Regions from separate parts of the Cellulomonas sp. NS3 genome, predicted to be linked through region 2. Evidence: predicted binding sites of a transcription regulator. Region 2 holds the regulator's gene; the other holds the start of a gene.
What was found. The regulator LexA, encoded in region 2, represses DNA repair genes until DNA is damaged. The targets are predictions, from matches to a motif close to TCGAACANNTGTTCGA.
Positions count from the first base shown of each region.

Region 1: the regulator LexA is predicted to act here: its motif matches at 3,445-3,460, upstream of uvrA (excinuclease ABC subunit UvrA).

Region 1 covers NZ_CP103289.1:2,723,044-2,731,181, reverse strand. Annotated here, with positions in the region: gene NXY84_RS12490 (aldo/keto reductase) at 1-733, shown strand, start outside; gene NXY84_RS12485 (MBL fold metallo-hydrolase) at 820-1,527, opposite strand; gene NXY84_RS12480 (glycoside hydrolase family 15 protein) at 1,524-3,362, opposite strand; gene uvrA (excinuclease ABC subunit UvrA) at 3,491-6,352, shown strand; gene NXY84_RS12470 (OsmC family protein) at 6,520-7,056, opposite strand; gene uvrC (excinuclease ABC subunit UvrC) at 7,173-8,138, shown strand, end outside.
Region 2 covers NZ_CP103289.1:1,954,300-1,962,437, forward strand. Annotated here, with positions in the region: gene NXY84_RS08970 (class I SAM-dependent methyltransferase) at 1-183, opposite strand, end outside; gene hflX (GTPase HflX) at 292-1,824, shown strand; gene NXY84_RS08980 (ATP-dependent DNA helicase) at 2,038-4,239, shown strand; gene NXY84_RS08985 (L-lactate dehydrogenase) at 4,298-5,302, shown strand; gene lexA (transcriptional repressor LexA) at 5,494-6,222, opposite strand; gene NXY84_RS08995 (LysM peptidoglycan-binding domain-containing protein) at 6,513-7,091, shown strand; gene nrdR (transcriptional regulator NrdR) at 7,163-7,714, shown strand; gene NXY84_RS09005 (AMP-binding protein) at 7,730-8,138, opposite strand, start outside.

The DNA of each region.
Region 1 (8,138 bases), 770 kb from region 2:
CGTGGCGACCGCGCTCGCCGCCGGGTACCGCCTCGTGGACACCGCGAGGCTCTACGGCAACGAGGTCGGCGTCGGGCGCGCGCTGCGGGAGTCGGGCATCCCGCGCGAGGAGCTCCACGTGACCACCAAGGTGTGGAACGACGACCAGGGGCGCGAGCGCACGCTGCGCGCGTTCGACGCCTCCGTCGCGCGGCTCGACGTCGGCCCCCCGGACCTGTACCTGATCCACTGGCCGTGCGCGGGCCGGGGCCTGTACGTCGAGACGTGGCAGACGCTCGTCGGGCTCCGGGAGGACGGTCGCGTGCGCTCGATCGGGGTCTCGAACTTCCAGCCCGCGCACCTGACCCGCATCATCGAGGACTCGGGTGTCGTGCCCGTGCTCAACCAGGTCGAGCTGCACCCGTACCTGCAGCAGCGTGCCCTGCGCGAGCACCACGCGCGGCTGGGCGTCGCGACGCAGGCGTGGGCGCCGCTCGGGGCCGGGAACGGCGTGCTCGAGGACCCGGTGATCGTGTCCGTCGCCCGGCGCCACCGCGTGACGCCCGCGCAGGTGGTGCTCCGCTGGCACCTCGACCTCGGCACGCTCGCGATCCCGAAGTCGGTGACGCCCGGGCGGATCCGGGAGAACGTCGACGTCTTCGGCTTCGAGCTCACCGACGAGGATTACCGGCTCGTCGCCGGGCTCGACCGAGGCGAGCGCGTCGGCCCGGACCCGGACGTCCTCGGCGCCTGAGCGCGGGCTCCGCCTCGCACGTCCGCCCGGCACGTCCGCCCGGCACCGCACCACGCGCGGCGACCCCCGCGGGGACGGCTGCCCCGTCACCAGCCGCGGGCGCGCCACTCGTCGAGGTGCGGTCGCTCGGCGCCCAGCGTGGTGTCGGCGCCGTGCCCCGGGTACACCCACGTGTCGTCGCCGAACCGGTCGAAGACGCGGTCGACGACGTCACCCAGCAGCGCCGTGAAGCGCGCGGCGTCCCCTCCCGTCGCGCCCACGCCGCCGGGGAAGAGCGAGTCGCCGGTGAGCAGGTGCACCCGGCCGGGGACGGCGCCCTCGGCGTGCACGTGCTCCGGCTCGCGGTAGGCGAGCGCGACGGAGCCGGGGGTGTGCCCGCGCAGCGCGACGACCTCGAGGACGAGGTGGCCGACCGTGAGCGTGTCGCCGTGCCGGAGCCGGCACTGCACGGCGACCCCCGTCGCGGCCGTGATCGCGTCGGCGTCGGCGTCCCCGGCGGCCACCGGTGCGCCCGTGAGCGCGACGACCGACGCGAGCGCACGGTGGTGGTCCGCGTGCTGGTGCGTGGTCACGACGAGGTCGAGCCGCGACGCCGCGGAGACGTCGTGCAGCAGCTCGGCAAGCCGCGCGGGCTCGTCGGCGGCGTCGACGAGGAGCTGCGCACCGCTGCGGCGGCACGTGAGCAGGTAGGCGTTGTTGGCCATCGGCCCGACGGCGAGCTTGCGGAGCACGACCTCGTCGAGCTCCCGCACGTCGGCGGGGCCGCCGGGACGCACGTCGCCGGTGTAGGTCACGACGCACCGTCGAGGGTGGTGCCGACCGGCTGCAGCTCCGCGCCGGAGAGCGCTCGGTCGTGGCTGCGGACGGCGCGCACGAGGGCCAGGTGCGAGAGCGCCTGCGGGTAGTTGCCGGCCATGCGCCCGTCGACCGGGTCGTACTCCTCCGCGAGCAGGCCGAGCTCGCCGCCGAGCGCCGTGAGGGTGTCGAGCGCGGCGCTCGCCCCGGCGACGTCGCCCTGCCGGGCGAGCGCGTCGGCCAGCCAGAACGAGCACGCCAGGAACGGGTGCTCGCTGCCGGCCAGGCCGTCGTCGGTGCGCTCGGCGCGGTAGCGGAGCAGGAACCCGGGCGCGACCTCGAGCTCGCGCCGGATCGCGGCCACGGTCGAGACCATGCGCGGGTCGTCCGGGGGCAGGAACCCGACCTGGAGCATCTGGAGCAGCGCCGCGTCGGTGTGGGTCGCGCCGTAGTGCTGCACGAACGTCCCGAGCTCCTCGTCCCAGCCGTGCTCGAGCACGTCCGCGTGCACGGCGTCCCGCTCGCGGCGCCACTCGTCGACGGGACCCGGCAGGCCGTGGTCCTCGACGGCCCGCACGGCACGGTCGAGCGCGGCCCACGACATGACCTTCGAGTGCGTGAAGTGGCGCGGCTCGCCGCGGACCTCCCAGATGCCGCGGTCCGGCTCGCGCCAGCTCGTGATGAGGTCCCGGACGAGGTGCCGCTGCATCGCCCACGAGTCGTCCGACTCGGCGAGCCCGCCCGCGCGCGCCTCGTGCAGCGCGCACATCACCTCGCCCAGCACGTCGTTCTGGGTCTGCCCGACGGCCGCGTTGCCGATCCGGACCGGGCGTGAGCCCGCGTAGCCGGGCAGGTGGTCGAGCGTGCGCTCCGGCAGGTCGCGCCCGCCGTCGACGCCGTACATGATCTGCAGGTCCGCGGGGTCGCCGGCGACGGCCCGCAGGAGCCAGCCGCGCCACGCGGTCGCCTCGTCGCGGTAGCCGTGCTCGAGCAGCGCCTCGAGCGTCATCGCGGCGTCCCGCAGCCAGCAGAACCGGTAGTCCCAGTTCCGCTCGCCGCCGAAGTCCTCGGGCAGCGATGTGGTCGGCGCCGCGACGATGCCGCCGGTCTCGGCGTGCGTCAGCAGGCGCAGCACGAGCAGCGAGCGGACCACCTGCGGGCGGTAGGAGCCGGTGTAGTCGCAGCGCCGCGCCCACTCGCCCCACGCGCCGAGCGTCGCGTCGACCCGGTCGGGGATCGTCAGGCGCCGGGGCACCTCGTCCCACGAGCGCGTCCAGGTGACGGCGAGCTCGACGCTCTCGCCGGCGGCGAGCTCGAACTCGTCGCGGTGCACCCGACCGTGCGGCACCGGCAGGCGGTCCCCGCGCAGGAGGAGCGAGTCGGGTCCGGCGACGGCCTGGATGCCCTCGACGCCGTTGACGTCGTGGACGTGGTGCACCCACGGCACGATCGCGCCGTAGCCGAACCGCACGACCCACTCGTGCTCGACCGCCACCGTGCCTGCGGTGCACTCGACGCGCCGGACGAGGTCGGCCCGGCCGTCACCGACGGGCATGGCGTCCGTCACGACCGCGGTGCCCGTGGGGGAGGTGTACGTCGTCCGCAGGACGAAGGAGTCCTCGACGTAGGTGCGGGACACCTCGGTCGCGTCGGGCACGGTGAGCAGCCACCGCCCGTGCTCGCGCGTGCCGAGCAGCGCGGCGAACGACGCGGGCGAGTCGAACCGGGGCAGGCAGAGCCAGTCGACGGAGCCGCGGCGGGACACGAGCGCGGCGGTGTGCCCGTCGCCGAGGACCGCGTAGTCACCGATCGGCGGGGGAGTGTGGGGGCGCATCCGTCCATCATCGGCGAGGTGCGCGCCGGGCACCCGCCGGGCACCTGCGGGCGCCGGCGGCGTGGCGCTGGTCACGTTCCGTTCGAACACCTGTGCGGCATGTCGGAGGGTCGACGTAGCATGTCGGGGTGAATGATCGTCTGGTGGTCCAGGGGGCCCGCGAGCACAACCTCCGCAACGTCGACCTCGACCTCCCGCGGGACAGCCTCATCGTCTTCACCGGGCTCTCCGGCTCGGGCAAGTCGTCGCTCGCGTTCGACACGATCTTCGCCGAGGGTCAGCGACGCTACGTCGAGTCCCTCTCGGCGTACGCGCGGCAGTTCCTCGGGCAGATGGACAAGCCCGACGTCGACTTCATCGAGGGCCTCTCGCCCGCGGTCTCGATCGACCAGAAGTCGACCAACCGCAACCCTCGGTCGACCGTCGGCACGATCACCGAGGTCTACGACTACCTGCGCCTGCTGTTCGCCCGCGCCGGGACCCAGCACTGCCCGGTGTGCGGCGAGCGGGTCACCGCGCAGACGCCCCAGCAGATCGTCGACCGCCTGCTCGAGCTCCCCGAGGGGACGCGCTACCAGGTCCTCGCGCCGGTCGTGCGCGGGCGCAAGGGCGAGTACGCGGACCTGTTCAAGGAGCTCCAGGCCAAGGGCTTCGCGCGTGCCCGCGTCGACGGCGAGGTCGTCCAGCTCACGAGCCCCCCGACGCTCGAGAAGAAGCTCAAGCACGACATCGAGGTGGTCGTCGACCGCCTCGTGGCGCGTGAGGGCGTGCAGCGCCGGCTCACCGACTCGGTCGAGACCGCCCTCGGCCTGGCGGGCGGCCTGCTCGTCGCCGAGATGGTCGACGCCGGCGCGGACGACCCGGAGCGCGAGCGCCGGTTCTCCGAGCACCGGGCGTGCCCGAACGACCACCAGCTCACGCTCGAGGAGATCGAGCCGCGCACGTTCTCGTTCAACGCCCCCTACGGCGCGTGCCCCGAGTGCACGGGCATCGGCTCGCGGCTCGAGGTCGACCCCGACCTCGTCATCCCCGACGAGGACCTGTCGCTCGCCGACGGCGCGGTCGCGCCCTGGTCCCAGGTCTCGAGCGAGTACTTCACGCGCGTCCTGACCGCGCTCGCGAGCGACCTCGGCTTCTCGATGGACGCCCCGTGGCGGGCGCTGCCGGAGCGCGCGAAGAAGGCCGTGCTGTACGGCGAGAACCACGAGGTGCACGTCAAGTACCGCAACCGCTGGGGCCGTGAGCGGCAGTACTCGACCGGGTTCGAGGGCGTCGTGACGTTCCTCGAGCGGCGCTACGCCGAGACCGAGTCGGAGTGGAGCAAGGAGAAGTACGAGGCCTACATGCGCGAGGTCCCGTGCCCCGTGTGCGACGGTGCGCGGCTCAAGCCGGAGGTGCTCGCGGTCCGGGTCGGCGGCCACTCGATCGCCGAGGTCTGCGCGCTGCCGATCCGCGAGGCGCGCGACTTCCTCGACGCGCTCCAGCTCAGCGAGCGCGAGGCGGCGATCGCGACGCAGGTGCTCAAGGAGATCCAGGCCCGGCTCGGCTTCCTGCTCGACGTCGGCCTCGACTACCTCTCGCTCATGCGCCCCGCGGCGACGCTCTCGGGCGGTGAGGCCCAGCGCATCCGCCTCGCGACGCAGATCGGCTCGGGTCTCGTGGGCGTGCTGTACGTCCTGGACGAGCCGAGCATCGGGCTGCACCAGCGCGACAACCGCCGCCTCATCGACACGCTCACGCGCCTGCGCGACCTCGGCAACACGCTGATCGTCGTCGAGCACGACGAGGACACCATCCGCACGGCCGACTGGATCGTCGACATCGGCCCGGGCGCGGGCGAGCACGGCGGCCGCGTCGTGCACTCGGGCGACCTCGAGGGGCTCCTGGCGTCGCCCGAGTCGGTCACGGGCGCCTACCTGTCCGGCCGTCGCTCGATCCCGATGCCGGCCACGCGCCGCAAGGTCGACCCCAAGCGCAAGGTCACGGTCGTGGGGGCGCGCGAGCACAACCTGACCGGCATCGACGTCTCGTTCCCGCTCGGGACCCTCACGGCCGTCACCGGCGTCTCGGGCTCGGGCAAGTCGACGCTCGTCAACTCGATCCTCTACACTGTCATGGCGAACGAGCTCAACGGCGCACGCCAGGTCGCCGGCCGGCACAAGCGGGTGACCGGGCTCGAGCATCTCGACAAGGTCGTGCACGTCGACCAGGGGCCGATCGGGCGCACCCCGCGGTCCAACCCCGCGACGTACACCGGCGTGTGGGACCACGTCCGCAAGCTGTTCGCCGAGACGACCGAGGCCAAGGTCCGCGGGTACACCCCGGGGCGGTTCTCGTTCAACGTCAAGGGCGGGCGCTGCGAGGCGTGCTCGGGCGACGGCACGCTGAAGATCGAGATGAACTTCCTGCCCGACGTCTACGTGCCGTGCGAGGTCTGCCACGGCGCGCGGTACAACCGCGAGACGCTCGAGGTGCACTTCAAGGGCAAGACCGTCGCCGACGTCCTCGCGATGCCGATCGAGGAGGCCGCGGAGTTCTTCGCCGCCGTCCCGTCGATCTCCCGGCACCTGCGCACGCTCGTGGACGTCGGCCTCGGCTACGTGCGCCTCGGCCAGCCGGCCCCGACGCTGTCGGGCGGCGAGGCGCAGCGCGTCAAGCTCGCGACCGAGCTGCAGCGGCGCTCGACGGGCCGCACGGTCTACGTGCTCGACGAGCCGACGACGGGTCTGCACTTCGAGGACATCCGCAAGCTGCTCGCGATGCTGCAGTCGCTCGTCGACAAGGGCAACAGCGTCATCGTGATCGAGCACAACCTCGACGTCATCAAGAACGCCGACTGGGTCATCGACATGGGACCCGAGGGCGGCAGCGGTGGCGGCAAGGTCGTCGCCGAGGGGACCCCCGAGCGCGTCGCGCAGGTCGCGGCGAGCCACACCGGCCGGTTCCTCGCCGAGGTGCTCGAGCCGGAGGCGCGGCTCGCGTCCGCCTGACGTCCGCCGGGTGGGCGCAGGCACGTCTGCCCGGCGGCGCGGCAGGCTCCGCTCGGCCGAGCGGCACTGGGCTCTTCACGGCACGACGGCGACCGACCTGGCGTGCGGCGCGGGACTCCTCGGCCGCACCACGAGCGACCTCCCGGGTCGCGTGGGACCCGTCGACCTCAGCCGAGGACGCCGCGCGGCACGGGCGCGCCGCCCACGTCGACCGCCGCGCCGGGCGGGCCGACGTGCACCGGGGTCGGCGCGTGCCGCACGGGGAAGTTCACCGAGCGCGCGATGAAGCAGTGCTCGTGCGCGCGGGCGTGCAGGTCGGCGAGGTCGGACCCGGGTTCCGCGGTCCCCGCCGCCACGGTCACGCGCGGACGCAGGACGACCTCCGTGAACTGCCCGTGCCCGGCCGCCTCGACGCGCATCGTCCCGCTCGCGCTGTCCCGGTACCCGGTGACGACGACCCCGGCCGTCGCGGCGAGGTGCAGGAACCAGAGCATGTGGCACTGCGCGACCGCCGCGACGAGCAGCTCCTCGGGGCTGTAGCGGTCGGGGTCGCCGCGGAACGCCGGGTCCGAGGACCCGGGGAGCGGGGGCTTGTCCCCGATCAGCACCTCGTGCTCGCGGCCGTACGCGGTGTAGCTCGTCGTCCCGCTCGTGCCGGCGCCCGTCCAGACGACCTCGGCGGCGAACGTGTGAAGGGGTCCCATCGGCCCACGCTAGCGCGACGGCGGACGTGCCCGGGCGGGCACGCGCGCGCGACGGGGTGTCCGCCGCCCGCGAACGCGTGACGTCCGCTGTGGGCGCCCCGACTTAGGCTCGTGGCATGGCCGATCCCGCGACCTACCGTCCTGCCCCGGGCGAGATCCCCGACTCCCCGGGCGTCTACCGCTTCCGTGACGAGCACGGCCGGGTCATCTACGTCGGCAAGGCGAAGAGCCTGCGCTCGCGCCTCAACAGCTACTTCCAGGACGTCGCGGGCCTGCACCAGCGCACGCAGCAGATGGTCACCACGGCGGCCTCCGTGCAGTGGACGGTCGTCGGCACCGAGGTCGAGGCGCTCGCGCTCGAGTACTCCTGGATCAAGGAGTTCGACCCGCGGTTCAACGTCAAGTACCGCGACGACAAGAGCTACCCGTACCTCGCGGTCACGCTGGCGGACAAGTTCCCGCGCGTGCAGGTCATGCGCGGGGCCAAGCGGGCGGGGACCCGGTACTTCGGGCCGTACGCGCACGCGTGGGCGATCCGCGAGACCGTCGACCTGCTGCTGCGGGTGTTCCCCGTGCGGACGTGCTCGGCCGGGGTCTTCAAGCGCGCGAACCAGCAGGGCCGCCCGTGCCTGCTCGGGTACATCGACAAGTGCTCGGCGCCGTGCGTCGGGCGGATCTCGCCCGAGGACCACGCGGACCTCGCGCGCGACTTCTGCGACTTCATGGCGGGTGACACCGCCAAGTTCACGCGCCGGCTGACGACGCGCATGCGCGAGGCGGCGGCGGAGCTCGACTACGAGCAGGCGGCCCGGCTCCGGGACGACATCGCGGCGCTCGAGCGGGCGACCGAGCGCAACGCCGTGGTGCTCGCCGACGGCACGGACGCGGACATCTTCGCCCTCGTCGGCGACGAGCTCGAGGCCGCCGTGCAGGTGTTCCACGTGCGCGACGGGCGCATCCGCGGCCAGCGCGGCTGGGTCGTCGAGAAGGTCGAGGACGTCACCGACGCCGAGCTCGTCGAGCACCTGCTCCAGCAGGTCTACGGCGACGAGGTGCTCGCCGGCCCCGGACCGGGCGCCGCC
Region 2 (8,138 bases):
CTCGGCCGGCGGCGCGGGCACCGAGCGCAGCAGCACCTCGGTGCCGAGGTCCACGTGGTCGGGCGAGAACACCCCGCCCGCGGTCTCCACGTCGACGTCCTGCCCGCCGAGCGTGACGGTCCGCACGCGGCGCTCGTCCGGCGACGCGGGCCGGGCCGTGAAGTAGTGGTCGTTCCCGCTCACGGCGCGACCCTATCCGCCTGCAGCGAATATCCGTCGCGGGGCGGGGAACCGCGTGACACCCTGGAACGAGCACGAGAGATCGACGACACCACGGACGAGAGGCACCGCGTGAGCGACCCGCAGCACCCCCAGACGCGTGAGGAGACGGCCGACGCCGCCGTGGACCGCCGCAGCGCGCAGGAGGTCGCGGACGACGTCGTGGCACGCGTGCTCGCGCGCGCCGGCACGGCCCTGCAGGAGGGCGGCACGGTCCACTCCTCGTTCGACGGCGACCAGCTCGACCTCGAGGAGCGCACGTCGCTGCGCCGCGTGGCCGGCCTGTCGACCGAGCTCGAGGACGTCACTGAGGTCGAGTACCGCCAGCTGCGCCTCGAGCGCGTCGTGCTCGTGGGCCTGTGGGGCTCCGGCACGGCCGAGCAGGCGGAGCTGTCGCTGCGTGAGCTCGCGGCGCTCGCCGAGACCGCCGGCTCGCAGGTCCTCGACGGCATGCTCCAGCGGCGCCGCACCCCGGACCCCAGCACGTTCCTCGGCTCAGGCAAGGCCGCCGAGCTCGCGGGCGTCGTGGCGGCGGTCGGTGCCGACACGGTCATCGTCGACGCGGACCTCGCACCCTCGCAGCGCCGTGCGCTCGAGGACGTCGTGCGGGTCAAGGTCATCGACCGCACCGCGCTGATCCTCGACATCTTCGCCCAGCACGCCAAGTCGCGTGAGGGCAAGGCGCAGGTCGAGCTCGCGCAGCTCGAGTACCTACTGCCGCGCCTGCGCGGCTGGGGCGAGTCGATGTCGCGGCAGGCCGGTGGCCAGGTCGGCGGCGCCGGGGCGGGCATGGGCTCGCGCGGTCCCGGCGAGACGAAGATCGAGCTCGACCGCCGGCGCATCCGCGACCGCATGGCCAAGCTGCGGCGGGAGATCGCTGCGATGGAGCCCGCGCGGCAGACCAAGCGCGCGTCCCGCAGGAAGCACGGCATCCCGTCGGTCGCCATCGCGGGGTACACGAACGCGGGCAAGTCGTCGCTGCTCAACCGGCTCACCGGCGCGGGCGTGCTCGTCGAGAACGCGCTGTTCGCGACGCTCGACCCGACGGTCCGGCGCGCCGAGGCCGCCGACGGGCGCGTGTACACGCTCACGGACACGGTCGGCTTCGTGCGGGACCTGCCGCACCAGCTCGTCGAGGCGTTCCGGTCGACGCTCGAGGAGGTCGCGGACGCGGACCTCGTGCTGCACGTCGTCGACGCGTCGCACCCGGACCCCGAGAGCCAGATCGCGGCGGTGCGGCGCGTGTTCGCCGACATCCCGGGCGCGATGGACGTGCCCGAGGTCATCGTCCTCAACAAGGCCGACCTCGCCGAGCCGGAGGCGCTCGCCCGCCTGCGCTCGCGCGAGCCGGGGTCGATCGTCGTGTCCGCGCGCACGGGCGAGGGGATCGAGGCGCTGCAGGCGCTCATCGCGGACCAGCTGCCGCGGCCGAGCGTCACTGTCGACGTCGTGATCCCGTACGACCGCGGCGACCTCGTGCACCGCGTGCACCAGCACGGCGAGATCGACTCGGAGGAGCACACGGAGGCCGGGACCGCGCTGCGGGCCCGGGTCGACGAGACGCTCGCCTCGGAGCTGTCGGCGGCGGCGGTCCGCTCGGCCTGACCCGGTCACCGTCGCCCGCGCGGGCGACGGTGACGGCCCCTGCTCGCCGGCGGCCCGGCCGGCCGTGGTCGGCGCCGCGCGCGCGTGCACCGCCCGGCGGCCGGGCCTGTCAGCCGTCCGCACTAGGCTGTCGCGGTGCCTGAGCCCGTCGTCCCGTCCTCCGCCGCGCCCGCGGCGAAGTCCCCGGGCGGACGTAGCGCCCGAGCCCGGGCCGTGCGCCCGTCGACGGGGACGGCGTCGGTCGACGAGCTGCTCGACCTCGCGGTCGGCGTGCTCGGCGGGGGTCGGCGCGACGGCCAGCACGAGATGGCGAACGCGGTCGCGGAGACGATCGGCTCGGGCAAGCACCTGCTCGTGCAGGCCGGGACCGGCACGGGCAAGTCGCTCGGGTACCTCGTGCCCGCGGTGCGGCACGCGGTCCTCGAGGACGAGCACGTCGTGGTCTCGACGGCGACGCTCGCGCTGCAGCGCCAGGTCGTGACCCGGGACCTGCCGCTCGTCGCGCAGGCGCTCGCCCCCCGCCTGCCACGGCCCCCGCGCATCGCGCTGCTCAAGGGCTGGCACAACTACGTCTGCCTGCACAAGGTCGCGGGCGGCTACCCGGCGGACGAGCCGGGCACGCTGTTCGACCTCGGCGACCACGCGGGCGCGGCCGACCACCCCGCCCCCGAGCCGGGCACCGCGGAGAGCCCGCGCGGGGCCGCGAGCCTCGGCGAGCAGGTCGTGCGGCTGCGCGAGTGGGCCGAGCAGACCGCGACCGGCGACCGCGACGACCTCGTGCCGGGCGTGAGCGAGCGCGCGTGGCGCCAGGTGTCCGTCACGAAGATGGAGTGCCTCGGCACGCGCTGCCCGCTCATCGACGACTGCTTCCCGGAGAAGGCGCGCGTGCTCTCGCGCGAGGCGGACGTCGTCGTGACGAACCACGCGATGCTCGGCATCGCCGCCTCGGGCTCCCCGAACGTGCTCCCGGAGCACGAGGTGGTGATCGTCGACGAGGCGCACGAGCTCACCGACCGCGTGACCGCGCAGGCGACCGCCGAGCTGTCGGTCGCGATCGTCGAGCACGCGGCCCGGCTCGCGCGCCGGCACGGCGGCATCCTCACGACGGACCTGGACGCGGCGAGCGCGGCGCTCGGGTCGGTCCTCGTCCAGCTGCCCGAGGGTCGGTTCCCCGACGGCCTGCCGCCCGGGGCGCTCGAGGCGGTCGCGGCCGTCCGGGACGCCGCGCGCGGCCTGCTCACGGCGCTCAAGCCCGAGCCGGCAGCGGCCAAGGCCGGTGCCGGCGCGGACGGCGGCTCCAAGATGGCGATGTCGACGATGCTGGCGCTGTTCGAGGTCGCCGAGCGGATGGCGGCGGACCCGGACCAGAACCGCCACACCGTGCTGTGGTGCGCACGCGGCGACACCGGACGCGGCGGGGCGATGACGCGACTGTACGCCGCCCCGCTGTCCGTCAACGGGCTCATCCGCACGCACGTGCTCGCGGGGCGGTCGAGCGTGCTCACGTCGGCGACCCTCGCGCTCGGCGGGACGTTCGCGCCGATCGCCCGCTCGCTCGGGCTCGAGGGCCGCACCGACGCCGAGCCGCAGGGTCCGCAGCACCTCGCGTCGTCCGACGTGGAGGACCTCGCGGCGCGCGTGGACGCCGACGGGGCGAGCGGCACCGGGAGCACGCTCGCCGTCCCGGCGTCCGCACCGCCCGGGACGCCGCCGCCCGGCGACCCGCTGCCGTGGCGCGGGCTGGACGTGGGCAGCCCGTTCGACTACCCGCGCCAGGGGATCCTCTACATCGCGCGCCACCTCCCGCCGCCCGGGCGCGAGCCCGCGACCGACGCCCAGCTCGACGAGATCGCCGCGCTCATCGAGGCGGCCGGCGGGCGCACGCTGGGGCTCTTCTCCTCGCGACGGGCCGCGGACGCGGTCGCCGCGGCGATGCGCGAGCGGCTCGACGTCCCGGTGCTCGCGCAGGGCGAGGACCAGCTGCCGACGCTCGTGCGCGACTTCGCCGCGGACGAGCGCACGTGCCTGTTCGGGACGCTCTCGCTCTGGCAGGGCGTCGACGTCCCGGGGCCGTCGTGCCAGCTCGTGCTGATCGACCGGATCCCCTTCCCCCGCCCGGACGACCCCGTGCGGTCGGCCCGCTCCGAGGCGGTCGCCGCGTCGGGCGGCAACGGCTTCATGGCGGTCTCGGCGACGCACGCCGCGCTGCTGCTCGCGCAGGGCGCGGGGCGCCTCATCCGGGGCGTCGACGACCGCGGGGTCGTCGCGGTGCTCGACCCGCGGCTCGCGACGGCGCGCTACGGCGACTTCCTCACCCGGTCGCTCCCCGGCTTCTGGCGGACCACCGACCGGGGGGTCGTCGAGGCCGCGCTGCGCCGCCTGGACGGACGCGTCGGCACCGGCGCGAGCAACTAGCCTGATCACGACGCCCACGGGCGTCGGGGCCGCGGGGGCCCACCGGTGAGGAGGACGCGTGAGCGAGAACGACGGGGACGACCTGGGGCTGACGGGTGTGACCGCGGGCCAGGTGCGACGGACCAGCAAGCTCGCGATCGTCGGGGCCGGCGCGGTCGGCTCGACGATGGCGTACGCGGCCCTCATGCGCGGCGCGGCGCGCAGCGTCGCGCTCTACGACATCAACAAGGCGAAGGTCGAGGCCGAGGCGCTCGACCTGGGGCACGGCATCCAGTTCATGCCGATGGCCGAGGTGGTCGGCTCCGACGACATCGCGGTCTGCACCGGCGCGGACGTCGTCGTGGTCACGGCCGGTGCGAAGCAGAAGCCCGGGCAGAGCCGCATCGACCTCGCCGAGGCGACGATCTCGCTCGTCGGCAAGATCCTCCCGCCGCTCGTCGAGGTCGCGCCCGACGCGGTCTACATCATGGTCACCAACCCGGTCGACATCGTGACGTACGCCGCCCTGCAGCAGTCGGGCCTCCCGCCGACGCAGATGTTCGGCTCCGGCACGGTGCTCGACTCCTCGCGGCTGCGCTACCTCATCGCGAAGCAGACCGGCGTCGCGGTGCAGAACGTGCACGCGTACGTCGCGGGGGAGCACGGCGACACCGAGCTCCCGCTCTGGAGCTCCGCGACGATCGGGGCCGTGCCGCTACTCGAGTGGAACGGCATCAACGGGCGAGGGCCGCTCACCTCGGAGGTGCGCGACGGCATCGCGCGCGAGGTCGTCGAGTCCGCGTACCGGATCATCGAGGGCAAGGGGGCGACGAACTACGCGGTCGCCCTCGCCGGGTCCCGCATCATCGAGGCCGTCATCAAGGATGAGCAGCGCATCCTGCCGGTCTCCTCGCTGCTCGACGGGTACCACGGCATCCGCGACGTGTGCCTCTCCGTCCCGGCGCTCGTGGGTCGCGACGGCGTCGGCGAGCGGCTCGAGGTGCCGATGTCGGCGGACGAGCTCGCCGGGCTGCGCCGCTCGGCCGAGACGCTGCGCGCGGTGGCCCGCCGCTTCGGGTTCTGACCCGGGCGCACGCGTCCGGACGACGACGGCCGCCCCTCCGCTGATCGCGGGGAGGGCGGCCGTCTCGTTCGTCGGGGCGCGACTCGTCGGTGCGGGCCTCGCCGGTGCAGGTCCGGGGTGCTCCCGGCGCCCACGTGAGCCGGCAGGCGGCACCTCGCGGGCGCCGGCGTGGGTCGGCGACCGGCGCCGGGTCAGAGGCTGCGGAGCACGCTCACGACCCGGCCCAGCACCTGGGCGTCGTCCCCCGGGATCGGGGCGTAGGCCGCGTTGTGGGGGAGCAGCCACACGTGCCCGTCGGCGCGCTTGAACGTCTTGACGGTCGCCTCGCCGTCGATCATCGCGGCGACGATCTCGCCGTTCTCGGCGACGGGCTGACGCCGCACCACGACCCAGTCGCCGTCGCAGATGGCGGCCTCGACCATCGAGTCCCCCTGGACCTTGAGCAGGAACAGGTCGCCGTCGCCGACGAGCTGGCGCGGCAGCGGGAAGACGTCCTCGACGACCTGCTCGGCGAGGATCGGACCACCGGCCGCGATCCGGCCGACGACGGGGACGTACGACGGAGCCGGTGCGGAGTCCCGCGCGGCGCTGTCCTCGTCGCCCAGCCCGGCGGAGGCCGTCGCGGTGACGCTCGGCGCCGACCACGTCGTGACCCCGCGCGAGTCGTCCGGCTGCACGACCTCGATCGCCCGTGGCCGGTTCGGGTCGCGACGCAGGTAGCCCTTGCGCTCGAGCGCCATGAGCTGGTGCTTGACGCTCGACGGGCTCGTCAGCCCGACCGAGTCGCCGATCTCGCGCATGCTCGGCGGGTAGCCGCGCGACTCGACGGAGGTGCGGATCGTCTCGAGCACGAGCCGCTGGCGTGCCGTGAGCCCGTCGCCGTCCGGGGCAGCGTCGGGCAGCGCGTGCACCGACGCCAGGGCGCCACGGGCCGCGCCGCCCGGGGCGTCCGCCGCCCTCTCCTCGGTCCCGCGCTGCTTCGCCACCGTCGCCTCCAGATGTATCGGTGCTGGCCAGCGCCCGTGTCAGTGCCTCGTGGTGCGCTGTCTCCTGCGACGTCAGCCTAGGGGAGCAGGGGTGACGGATCAAACATCTGTTCGAGCGTGTCTCGACATCCCGCGACGCGGGGTGGTAGAACCGTACAAGCGTTCGACGAACACGTGTTCGAACCCGCGCGGGGAGCGCGGGGTCGACGAGGGAGGGTGGCGGCATGGGTGCGATGGTGATCTCCACGGCAGCGCGCGGCTCGGACGTGCGTGGCGGGAGCGCAGCAGCACGGGCGCGCGAGGCGTGGTTCGCCGCGCCGGAGGCGCAGGTGGCGGCAGTCCCGACGCCGCGGCGCGCGCGACCCGTCGCCCCGGCGCGTGACGGCGTGCGGGTCCGGAGCGCCGCGGCACCCGGGCGCGCCGCGGCGGCTGCTCCGGCGCGACCCGCGACCGCCTCGCTCCGGCGCCCGGTCGCCGCGGCGCACCGCTCGACCGTCGTCCCGGCCGAGGAGCGCCCGCTCCGCCTGACGCGCCGCGGCCGGCTCGTGGTCCTGCTGCTCGCCGCGCTCGTCCTGATCGCGGGCGTGCAGGGCGGCCAGGCCCTCGCGGACGGGCCCTCGCGTGCGCTCGAGGTGACGACGTACACGGTCGGCGCCGGCGAGACCCTGTGGGAGATCGCCGCGGAGAGCGCCCTTCCTGGTGAGGACGTCCGGGACGTCGTCCTCGAGCTCCAGTCGCTCAACGGGCTGACGACGGCGGGCCTGGACGCGGGCCAGGAGCTCATCCTCCCCGTTCAGCGCTGAGGCCTTCCCGGTCCGGCGCTGAGGCGCGGCGCTGTTGCGTCGTCGCCGCGCGAGCGCCTAGGTTCTCAGGCGTGCACTGCCCCTTCTGCCGACACGGGGACTCCCGCGTCGTCGACTCCCGGACCTCCGACGACGGCTCCTCGATCCGTCGTCGCCGTCAGTGCCCCCAGTGCAACCGTCGCTTCACGACCGTCGAGACGGCGAGCCTCTCGGTGGTCAAGCGCTCCGGGGCCACCGAGCCGTTCAGCCGCGAGAAGGTCATCAACGGCGTCCGCAAGGCGTGCCAGGGCCGGCCGGTGAGCGAGGACGACCTCGCGCTGCTCGCCCAGCGCGTCGAGGAGACCATCCGGTCGAGCGGGAGCGCCGAGCTCGACGCCTACGAGATCGGGCTCACGATCCTGGGTCCGCTGCGTGAGCTCGACGAGGTCGCCTACCTGCGCTTCGCGAGCGTCTACCAGGCGTTCAGCTCCCTCGAGGACTTCGAGGCGGCGATCACCGTGCTCCGCGCGGACCACGAGGCAGCACGCGCGGCGGCGTCGAGCGACGAGCCCGCGGCGGGGGAGCCCGGCACCGAGCCCGAGGCGTCGCCGTCGGGTGCCGGGCGGTCGGGCCCGTCGGCCTGAACCTGTGGGTCGGCGTCAGGCGGACGCGTCGCCGGCGAGCACCCGCTCGCGCACGACGCGGCGCAGCACCTTCCCGATCTGCGAGCGCGGCAGCTCGGTCATGATGACGAGCTCCCGCGGCACGGCGTAGCGCGCGAGGCGCTGCTCGCACCAGGCCCGGACGGCGGCCACGTCGAGGGTCCGCGCCGGGTCGTCCAGCACGACGGCCGCGACGACCTTCTCCCCGAGGTCGCCCCCGGGGACGCCGACCACCGCGACGTCGGCGACGCCCGGCATGGTCCGGAGGTGGTCCTCGACCTGCGACGGGTACACCTTGAAGCCGCCGGCGATGATCATCTCCTTGATGCGGTCCACGAGCGTGACGACGCCGTCGTCGTCCATCGTGACGACGTCCCCGGTGCGGAGCCAGCCGCCGTCGAGGAGC